DNA from 3 places in the Rouxiella sp. S1S-2 genome. Region 3 is predicted to be linked to each of the others. Evidence: predicted binding sites of a transcription regulator. Region 3 holds the regulator's gene; each other region holds the start of a gene.
What was found. The regulator Fur, encoded in region 3, represses iron uptake genes when iron is present. The targets are predictions, from matches to a motif close to ATAATAATGAGAACNACTATCAA.
Positions count from the first base shown of each region.

Region 1: a site for Fur is predicted at 1,018-1,040, ahead of GA565_RS16610 (TonB-dependent siderophore receptor). Genes of this name have one in related genera too.
Region 2: a site for Fur is predicted at 1,694-1,716, ahead of feoA (ferrous iron transporter A). Genes of this name have one in related genera too.

Region 1 covers NZ_WFKL01000001.1:3,613,449-3,616,617, reverse strand. The annotation lists gene GA565_RS16615 (ABC transporter substrate-binding protein) at 1-882, shown strand, start outside; gene GA565_RS16610 (TonB-dependent siderophore receptor) at 1,088-3,169, shown strand, end outside.
Region 2 covers NZ_WFKL01000001.1:536,969-540,137, reverse strand. The annotation lists gene GA565_RS02455 (Tex family protein) at 1-1,479, shown strand, start outside; gene feoA (ferrous iron transporter A) at 1,789-2,016, shown strand; gene feoB (Fe(2+) transporter permease subunit FeoB) at 2,013-3,169, shown strand, end outside.
Region 3 covers NZ_WFKL01000001.1:4,193,834-4,197,002, reverse strand. The annotation lists gene glnS (glutamine--tRNA ligase) at 1-812, shown strand, start outside; gene fur (ferric iron uptake transcriptional regulator) at 969-1,415, opposite strand; gene fldA (flavodoxin FldA) at 1,657-2,184, opposite strand; gene ybfE (LexA regulated protein) at 2,480-2,761, opposite strand; gene ybfF (esterase) at 3,043-3,169, opposite strand, start outside.

The DNA.
Region 1 (3,169 bases), 580 kb from region 3:
CAAGCCTACGAAAAAAAATTCCCTGAAATTAATAAAATACCGACCTTCGATAACCCTTACACCACAGATTTTAGCGTTGAAAATGCAGTCACGGTGAAGCCGGATCTGATTATTTTCGATATCGGCTTACTGGGTAAATTGCAGGATAGCGGCACGCTGAGTTTGCTTGAGAAAGTGAAGATCCCCGTGTTGTTCATCGATTTTCGCCAAAAACCATTGGCCAATACCGTGCCGAGTATGATGCTGCTGGGTAAAGTGTTTGGCGAAGAGAAAAATGCGCAAAGCTTCATTGATTTTTATCAGCAGAGGCTAGAAACCATTCGCCAGCGCATCGCCACGCTAAAACCTGAGCAGCGTCCAAGCGTCTTTATCGAACGTCACGCCGGTTTGACGGGGGATGACTGCTGTTCAACGTTTGGCACCGGCAGCTTTGGTGAGTTTATCAACGTCGCCGGGGGCAATAATATCGGCAGCAAGCTGTTCAACGGCATGATGGGCGGGGACATTAACACCGAGCAGTTGATTGCCAGCAACCCTGATTTTTACCTTATGACGGGCGCGGATTGGAAACGAGGCGGCAAATCTTCACTGGCGGTGCCGCTGGGTTACACCACCGATGAGGCAACCGTGCAGAAAAGCCTGGCACACCTGACTCAGCGTAAAGAGTTAAGCGTACTCAGCGCGGTGAAAGAAAAGCGCGTATTGGCGCTTTACCATCAGTTCTACGACATGCCGTTCAATATTATCGCAGTGGAAGAAATTGCCAAATTCCTGCACCCGGACCTGTTTAAAGATATCGACCCACTGGCAGATATGAAGATGCTGCATCAGAAATTTACCTCAATCGACTACAGCGGAGTGTTCTGGGCAACCCCTCAGTAGTGCTACCCACAGACAAGGTGGAAGCTTTCCACCCTGTCTGACAGTAAACCGTCACTTGCCCCAAATGTTTCATTCCATTCATATTTGTCATTTTTTTGTGCCTTTTTGCTCACAATATCCTAACGTATATTTACAGTTGAAATAGTTATCATTATGATTCCGTTTCTCATAATAACGCCTGTTTACTTTCTCTAGGAAATTCTTAATGCCTCCGTTTTTTAAGGTATCTTTGCTGGCGGCCTCCGTTGCGCTAACTCTTCCTGTGCACGCTGATGACACCAAAACTCAAAATGATAAATCAGGCGATACCATTTCCGTCGTCGGGAACTGGTTGGACAATCCTGACACCAGCACAGTATTGCTCAATCATCCTGGTGCACGTTCCATCGTTACCCAAAAGCAAATTCACGAGCAGGGCGATCAGACTGTTGCGGATACGCTGCGCGGTGTACCCGGCGTTCAGGTCCGCGACAGCAACGGTACTGGCGGCAGTGACATTTCATTGAACGTTGGCGTTCGTGGTTTAACCTCGCGCTTGTCGCCACGTTCAACCATTCTTATGGACGGCGTTCCCTTAGCCGTTGCCCCTTACGGACAACCTCAGTTGTCGATGGCCCCTTTGGGCGTGGGTAACCTGCAATCGGTTGACGTCATTCGCGGCGGTGGGGCGGTACGTTACGGGCCACAAAACGTGGGGGGTGTGATCAACTTCGTCACCAAAGATATTCCAAAAGATTTTGCAGGGTCGGTCAGCGCGCAAACGCAGGGTGCCAGTCACGGTGGATTGAAAACGCTGAACAGTTTTTCACTGGGCGGCACGGCGGATAACGGCTTTGGTGCAGAGATCCTCTATTCTGGCTTGCACGGTCAGGGATATCGCGATAATAACGACAACACCGATATCGACGATTTTATGCTGAAAACGCGTTATGCGATTACCGACCATGACGAGCTGCTGGCCAATTTCCATTACTACGACGCCACGTCGGGAATGCCTGGCGGTTTGTCAGCTAAGCAGTATGCCCAAAACCCTTTCCAGTCGACGCGCCCGTGGGACCAGTTTGAAGGTCGCCGCAAAGATATGTCGTTTAAATACAAGCATCAGGAAGATGATAAACAGTTTGAGTTGTTGACTTATTTCACCGACAGCTTCCGCGGCAGCAGCATCGAATCGGTGGGGACGGGCAAAAATGCCGGACAGAATCGTTTAGCCGCCTATCCGCGCCACTACACGACCTATGCCATCGAACCTAGCTACTCGCAGCTGTTCCGCTTCTGGGATATGGCGCATGAAGTGACAGTGGGATACCGCTACCTGAATGAAACGATGGATGAAAAAGCCTTCCAGTCCGGCTGGTATGACCCATCAACCACTTTCTCGGTTCCAGACTCTGGCGAACGCTATTACCAACATACCTCGGGTGGCACGGCGGCCAATGCATTCTACATTGATGATGCAATAAACGTCGGTAACTGGACAATAACGCCAGGTATTCGCTACGAAAGTATCAAAACCCACGTTAACGACTCGTTTGCCAATATCAGCCGTGAGAAGCAGTATAGCCAGCCGCTGCCATCGCTTAACGTGATGTATCATTTGACCGATTCGTGGAATCTGTTTGCCAACGCCAACACCTCGTTTGGCAGTATGCAGTATTTCCAGTTGACCAAAGGCGGGAGTGGTAATCAGCCTGCGCCTGGCCTGACGCCGGAAAAAGCGCACACCTATGAAGTCGGTACGCGCTATGACGACACGATTATCAAAGCCGAGTTGACGGCGTTTTACATCAACTTCGACAATCAGCTCCAGTACATTGATAACACCGTTGGCTGGACTAATCTCGGTGCCACCAAGCATAAAGGTATCGAGACGGCGTTCAGCTATGACTTAAGCGGTCTGAGTCATAAATTAGACGGCGTGAGCGTCTATACCAGCTACACCTATACCAAAGCGGAAACCCAGGACGGGGCCTTTGCTGGCAAAGATTTGCCGTTCTATTCTCGTCAGGTGTTCACCGCAGGAACACGTTATGAAACCGGTAACTGGGTGTGGAATGTGGACAGCTATGCGCAGTCGAAACAGTCTTCACCGGGCACTGGAACGCAATATATTACTGATGAAAGCGCCGACGGCCAATACGGTAATATCATGGGTTACATGGTGTGGAACGCCCGTGGTGAATACCATTTTGGCAAGAAATTCTCGAATCTGACGGTTGGCGCAGGTATCAAAAACCTGTTTGACCAGCGTTACTTTACTCGCTCCAACGACAACAACTTCGGCAAG
Region 2 (3,169 bases), 3.7 Mb from region 3:
ATGCACCTTGAAACCGAGTTGATGAGCACCGTGCGTGAACGCGCAGAAGACGAAGCCATTAACGTGTTTGCCCGTAACATGCATGACCTGTTGATGGCGGCACCCGCCGGAATGCGCGCTACCATGGGCCTCGACCCGGGTCTACGCACTGGCGTAAAAGTGGCGGTAGTGGATAACACTGGCAAACTGGTCGGCATCGACACGGTGTATCCGCACACCGGTCAGGCGGCAAAAGCAGCGCAGCAGGTGGCGTCTCTGTGCATCAAGCACAATGTTGAACTGGTGGCTATCGGCAACGGAACAGCATCACGCGAAACCGAACGCTTCTTTATTGAACTGCAAAAGCAGTTCCCGGCAGTCACCGCGCAGAAGGTCATTGTCAGCGAAGCTGGCGCCTCGGTTTACTCGGCCTCCGAACTGGCAGCGCTTGAGTTTCCGGACCTCGACGTGTCCATTCGTGGAGCGGTGTCGATTGCCCGCCGTTTACAGGACCCGCTTGCCGAACTGGTGAAAATTGACCCTAAATCTATCGGCGTGGGCCAATATCAGCATGACGTCAGTCAAAGCCTGTTGGCTAAAAAGCTCGATGCCGTGGTGGAAGACTGCGTAAACGCCGTGGGCGTTGACCTGAATACCGCCTCGGTACCGCTGCTGACCCGCGTAGCCGGTCTAACCCGCATGATGGCGCAGAATATTGTTAACTGGCGCGACGAAAATGGTCAGTTCCGCAACCGCGAGCAACTGTTGAAAGTCAGCCGTCTGGGACCAAAAGCCTTTGAGCAGTGCGCGGGATTCCTGCGCATCAACCACGGTGATAACCCACTCGATGCCTCAACCGTTCACCCAGAGACCTATCCGGTGGTGCAACGCATTTTGGCCGCCACCGAGCTGGCGCTAAAGCAACTGATGGGCGACTCCAACGTGCTGCGCGGGCTGAAAGTCAGCGAGTTTACCGATGAGCGTTTCGGCGTGCCGACGGTGACCGATATTATCAAAGAGCTTGAAAAACCGGGTCACGATCCGCGTCCAGAATTCAAGACGGCGACCTTTGCCGAGGGCGTAGAAACCATGAATGACCTGACGCTGGGTATGGTGCTGGAAGGCACCGTGACCAACGTCACTAACTTCGGTGCCTTTGTGGACATCGGCGTGCATCAGGACGGACTGGTGCACATCTCTTCCTTAGCCAACAAGTTTGTTGAAGACCCGCACACCGTGGTCAAAACGGGCGATATTGTCAAAGTGAAGGTGATGGAAGTCGACCTGCAGCGTAAACGCATCGCTCTGACCATGCGTCTTGACGAACAGCCGGGCGAAGGACCTGCGCGTCGCAGCAGTGCGCCAGTGGCTCCTGCGGCAGCGAAAGGCCGTGAAGCCCCCAAGCGCGGCGCAGCACCTGCTGCTCGCGGTAACGCCAGCAGCGCGGGCAATAGCGCAATGAGCGATGCCCTTGCCGCCGCGTTGGGTAAAAAACGCTAACCGTTAGACACCTTCTCCTTCGGGAGTTAGCCAGAATAGGGGAGCAGCAATGCAGTGCTCTCCCCTCTCTTTCCTTATATTTCCTTATTTGCGCTGAATTTTCCCTGATTCCCGTCCGATACCTGCGCCACGTCAATAAACCCTTCCCTGCTCGGGATTAGCATACTCACGCACCGAAACTATCAGCCTACCCTCTCTAAAATCGAAGCCTGTTTTGGTAATGATTATTATTAGTCTTTTTATTCAAAAAGATAGCGTCACCTGCAAGATGTCTGCTACTGGCTCATCGCGAGCCTCAAGAGGTTCAACATGAAATTTCTAACTCAGCGCAGTTATAAAATCGTCGGATTTTCCCGTGATATCAGCCCCGCCTATCGACAAAAGCTTCTCTCACTCGGCATGCTGCCCGGCTCGCAGTTTAACGTGCTGCGCGTTGCGCCTCTGGGTGACCCGCTGCAAATCGAAACACGCCGCACCAGCCTTGTGGTGAGGAAAAAGGATTTGCAGTTGCTAACGCTCCTGGAGGTTACGCCATGAAAGCGCTGACGGTTGGCCTGATAGGGAATCCTAACTCAGGTAAAACGACGTTGTTCAATCAGTTGACCGGTTCGCGCCAGCGCGTAGGAAACTGGGCCGGTGTTACGGTTGAGCGTAAAGAGGGTGAGTTCGAGACGACTCACCATCGCGTCAAGCTGGTTGACTTACCCGGCACCTACTCGCTGACCACCATCTCAAGCCAAACGTCACTTGATGAACAAATTGCCTGTCACTACATTCTGAGCGCCGACGCCGACCTGCTCATCAACGTCATCGATGCTTCAAATCTCGAACGAAACCTCTACCTGACGCTGCAACTGCTTGAGCTTGGCATTCCGTGCATTGTCGCACTCAACATGCTCGACATCGCCGCCACGCAAAAGATAGATATTGATATCAATGCGCTATCTGCACGACTTGGCTGCCCGGTGGTGGCGATGGTGTCGACCCGCGCCGACGGCATCGACGATTTAAGAAACGCCATTGATTCGCTTCCCGAACCGGTTCCACTACAACGCATTAATTACGCCCCTGCACTATTGCACGAGGTGGTACGCTTAGCCGAAGCTATGCCGGAAAAACTGTCCCGCCAGCGCCGTGAATGGCTGGCGGTGCAAATGCTTGAAGGCGATATTTACAGCGCAACCCATGCCGGAGAGGCCCGTTTACTGCTGCCGGATATTCATCGCAAGCTCGCTGAGTCCGGTATCGAAGACCCGGCGCTGGCCATTGCCGAAGCGCGCTATCAGTCAATCAACACTATTTGCGCCAGCGTCAGTAATCTTCATTTAAGTCAGCCGCACGGCCTGACTCAGAAGCTGGATAAAATTATCCTCAATCGCTTCCTCGGCGTGCCCATTTTTCTGCTGGTGATGTACCTGATGTTCGTGCTGGCGATTAACATCGGCGGCGCGCTGAAACCGCTGTTTGAAATTGGATCGGCTACTATTTTTGTTCAGGGATTACAGTGGATTGGCTATACGCTGCACTTCCCTGTCTGGCTGACACTGTTTCTTGCCCAAGGCGTTGGCGGCGGGATAGCCACGGTAATGCCGCTGATCCCGCAAATCGGCATGATGTATCTGTTTCTCTCATTTCTTGAAGACTCAGGATATATGGCGCGTGCGGCCTTTGTCATGGACCGTCTGATGCA
Region 3 (3,169 bases):
ATGACCCGCGTATGCCAACGGTATCCGGCCTGCGTCGTCGCGGTTATACCTCGGCGTCAATTCGCGAGTTCTGTCGTCGTATCGGCGTGACCAAGCAGGATAACAACGTTGAAATGGCCGCGCTGGAGTCCTGCATTCGTGACGACCTCAACGAAAACGCGCCGCGTGCGATGGCGGTGATCAATCCGGTTAAAGTGATTATTGAGAACTTTACCGGTGATGCCGTTCAGTGGGTAAAAATGCCAAATCATCCGAGCAAGCCAGAAATGGGCTCGCGTGATGTGCCATTTACCGCTGAAATCTTCATCGATCAGGCTGATTTCCGCGAAGAAGCCAACAAGCAGTACAAGCGTCTGGTTCTGGGGAAAGAAGTGCGTTTGCGCAATGCGTACGTGATTAAAGCCGAACGCATCGAGAAAGATGCCGAAGGCAATATCACCACTATTTTCTGTAGCTATGACATTGATACCCTGAGTAAAGACCCTGCCGACGGCCGTAAAGTCAAAGGCGTGATCCACTGGGTGTCTGCGAGCGAAGGTAAACCGGCCGAGTTCCGCTTGTATGACCGCCTGTTCAGCGTCGCTAACCCGGCTCAGGCAGAAGACTTTCTGACCACTATCAATCCAGAGTCTCTGGTGATTGCCCACGGGTTTGTTGAACCGAGCATGGCAAACGCACAGGCCGCAGTGAGTCTGCAGTTTGAGCGTGAAGGGTATTTCTGCGCCGACAGCACTTACTCCAGTGCCGAGCACCTGGTGTTTAACCGCACCGTCGGGCTGCGTGACAACTGGGAAAGTAAGCCAGTCGTCTGATCAATAAGCGTGAGATCCCCGGCTCCAGGAGTGGGGGATCTACGCTAATCCCCAACTCTTCCGCATCAAATTCCAGGCATAAAAAAACCGCTTTTCAGCGGTCATTTTATAGGCGAATACTCTTTTGTTCCTCAGCGACAGCGCTGGGGCAAAATATCAGCCTTTACCATGCAGAGTTTCATCTTCGATGCAGTTGCCAAGTTCGCAATGGCCGTAAAGATAAAGACTGTGGTTGGTGAGTTTAATACCGTGTGCCTTGGCAATCTCACGTTGACGGCCTTCGATATACTCGTCACGGAACTCAATAACGCGGCCGCAGTCGAGGCAGATCAAATGGTCGTGGTGATGTTGCTGAGTCAGTTCAAATACTGACTTGCCGCCTTCAAAATTGTGACGGGTAACAATGCCGGCGTCGTCAAACTGGTTCAAAACACGGTAAACCGTGGCAAGACCAATCTCTTCGCCCATATCAATCAGTTCTTTGTACAAATCTTCCGCACTGACGTGATGACCTGCCGGAGCTTGCAACACTTCCAGGATTTTCAGGCGCGGAAGCGTGACTTTTAAGCCGGCTTTCTTCAGTGCGGTGTTGTTGTCAGTCATGCGGATTTAGTCCTGTCACTATGCTAATCACGTTAATGAAAACGGTGGGCTGTTCACAAACATCGTTCGCACCCTTCAAACGGGCGATAAAAAAGCCAAAACGATAAAAACAGATAATGTAAGTGTACCTTGATACAGCTGAAAGTTACAATTTTGTAGACGTTAAATTGTTAATTTCAGTGATAGTTTGGCCCTTTCGCGTTTAACCTCAACGATTCAGGGCCTTAGCCTTTGTGTGGGATTAGCCGATTATCTCTGAAAGGCTTAATTCTTCGCTAATTTGCTTAACCCAAGCGTCGACACGTTCGTTTGTCAGCTCAGGTTGACGGTCTTCGTCGATGGCCAGACCGATGAAGTGAGTATCATCCGCCATGCCTTTAGACGCTTCGTAACCGTAACCTTCGGTTGACCAGTGGCCAACAATCACGGCGCCGCGTGGTTCGATAATATCGCGAACGGTGCCCATCGCGTCACAGAAGTACTCGGCGTAATCTTCCTGATCGCCACAGCCAAACAGCGCAACCAGCTTGCCTTCAAAATCTATCTCTTCCAGCGTTGGGAAAAAGTCGTCCCAGTCACACTGTGCTTCACCGTAGTACCAGGTTGGGATGCCAAGCAGCAGAATATCGTATTTTTCCAGATCTTCTTTGCTGCTTTTGGCGATGTCCTGCACGTCAGCAACATCTTTACCCAACTGCTTCTGGATCATTTTTGCGATGTTTTCGGTGTTTCCGGTGTCGGAACCAAAGAAGATACCTACTACTGCCATAAGCTTATCTAACCTCTTGTTCTTCAATAGACTCATCGAGTCTGCTTTTTCGTCCGCGGCATGCGATTCAGTTTGCGCAAGATAATAGCAAACTCGACGGGCTGAGAACATATTCTCATCCCAACTCTGATTAATGCAGCACGGTTTTAATACGACCCTAATTCTAATGCCCTACAGTCTAACGGGCATTTCAGGCGAGCGTTATCGCCTTTGTGTGTTCTTGCACTTGCGGAAAGACGGAGAAACGCAACGGCGGATAACCGCTAGGGTTACCCGCCCGCATCACAAACGATGACTAACTTTCCTGATTGTTCAGATGAGACAGCAGCATCTGCTCAATCAGCTCGCTGCGACTGATATTTTGCTGTTCCGCCAGCTTATTAAGCGCATCCACGGCTTCGGCATTAATTTTCAGCTCAACGCGACGTAAACCGTTGTTTTTGTCACGGCGAAGCTGATTACGCTTGTTAATCCTAAGCTGTTCATCGCGAGAAAGCGGATTTGTTTTTGGACGTCCCGGACGGCGATCGTCTGCGAACAGATCAAGCGTCGTGCGATCCAGTTGTTCTTTTGCCATAGGTAGCGGTACAACTAGGGAAGTTACATCGAAAAGCGGCCAGGCCCTTTTCAGATGAAGTGGTTAACACATTTCGGGCTAATAAACCCTAACCCAATTTACCTCAAACGCGGGAGATAACCGACCCGCCGCAGGGGCAAAATTACAGCGCGCAATCATACCCTAGCGTATATCCCTCCACAACGCCTAACTGCCCCTAATTACACGCTAAGTTATTATGATTAGCGGTTTTTTTGAACAGTTGCGCGCGGTAGAGGTAAATTTTAGTTAGCGTTGCGCATTCATTGTTCATCAATGAAGCGATGAATGGCGCGCAGCACCGCGTCCGGCTTCTCGGCATGCACCCAGTGTCCGCTGCCCGCGACAACGTGTGCTCTGGCCTGCGGAAACTGGCGCATAATGGCGTCG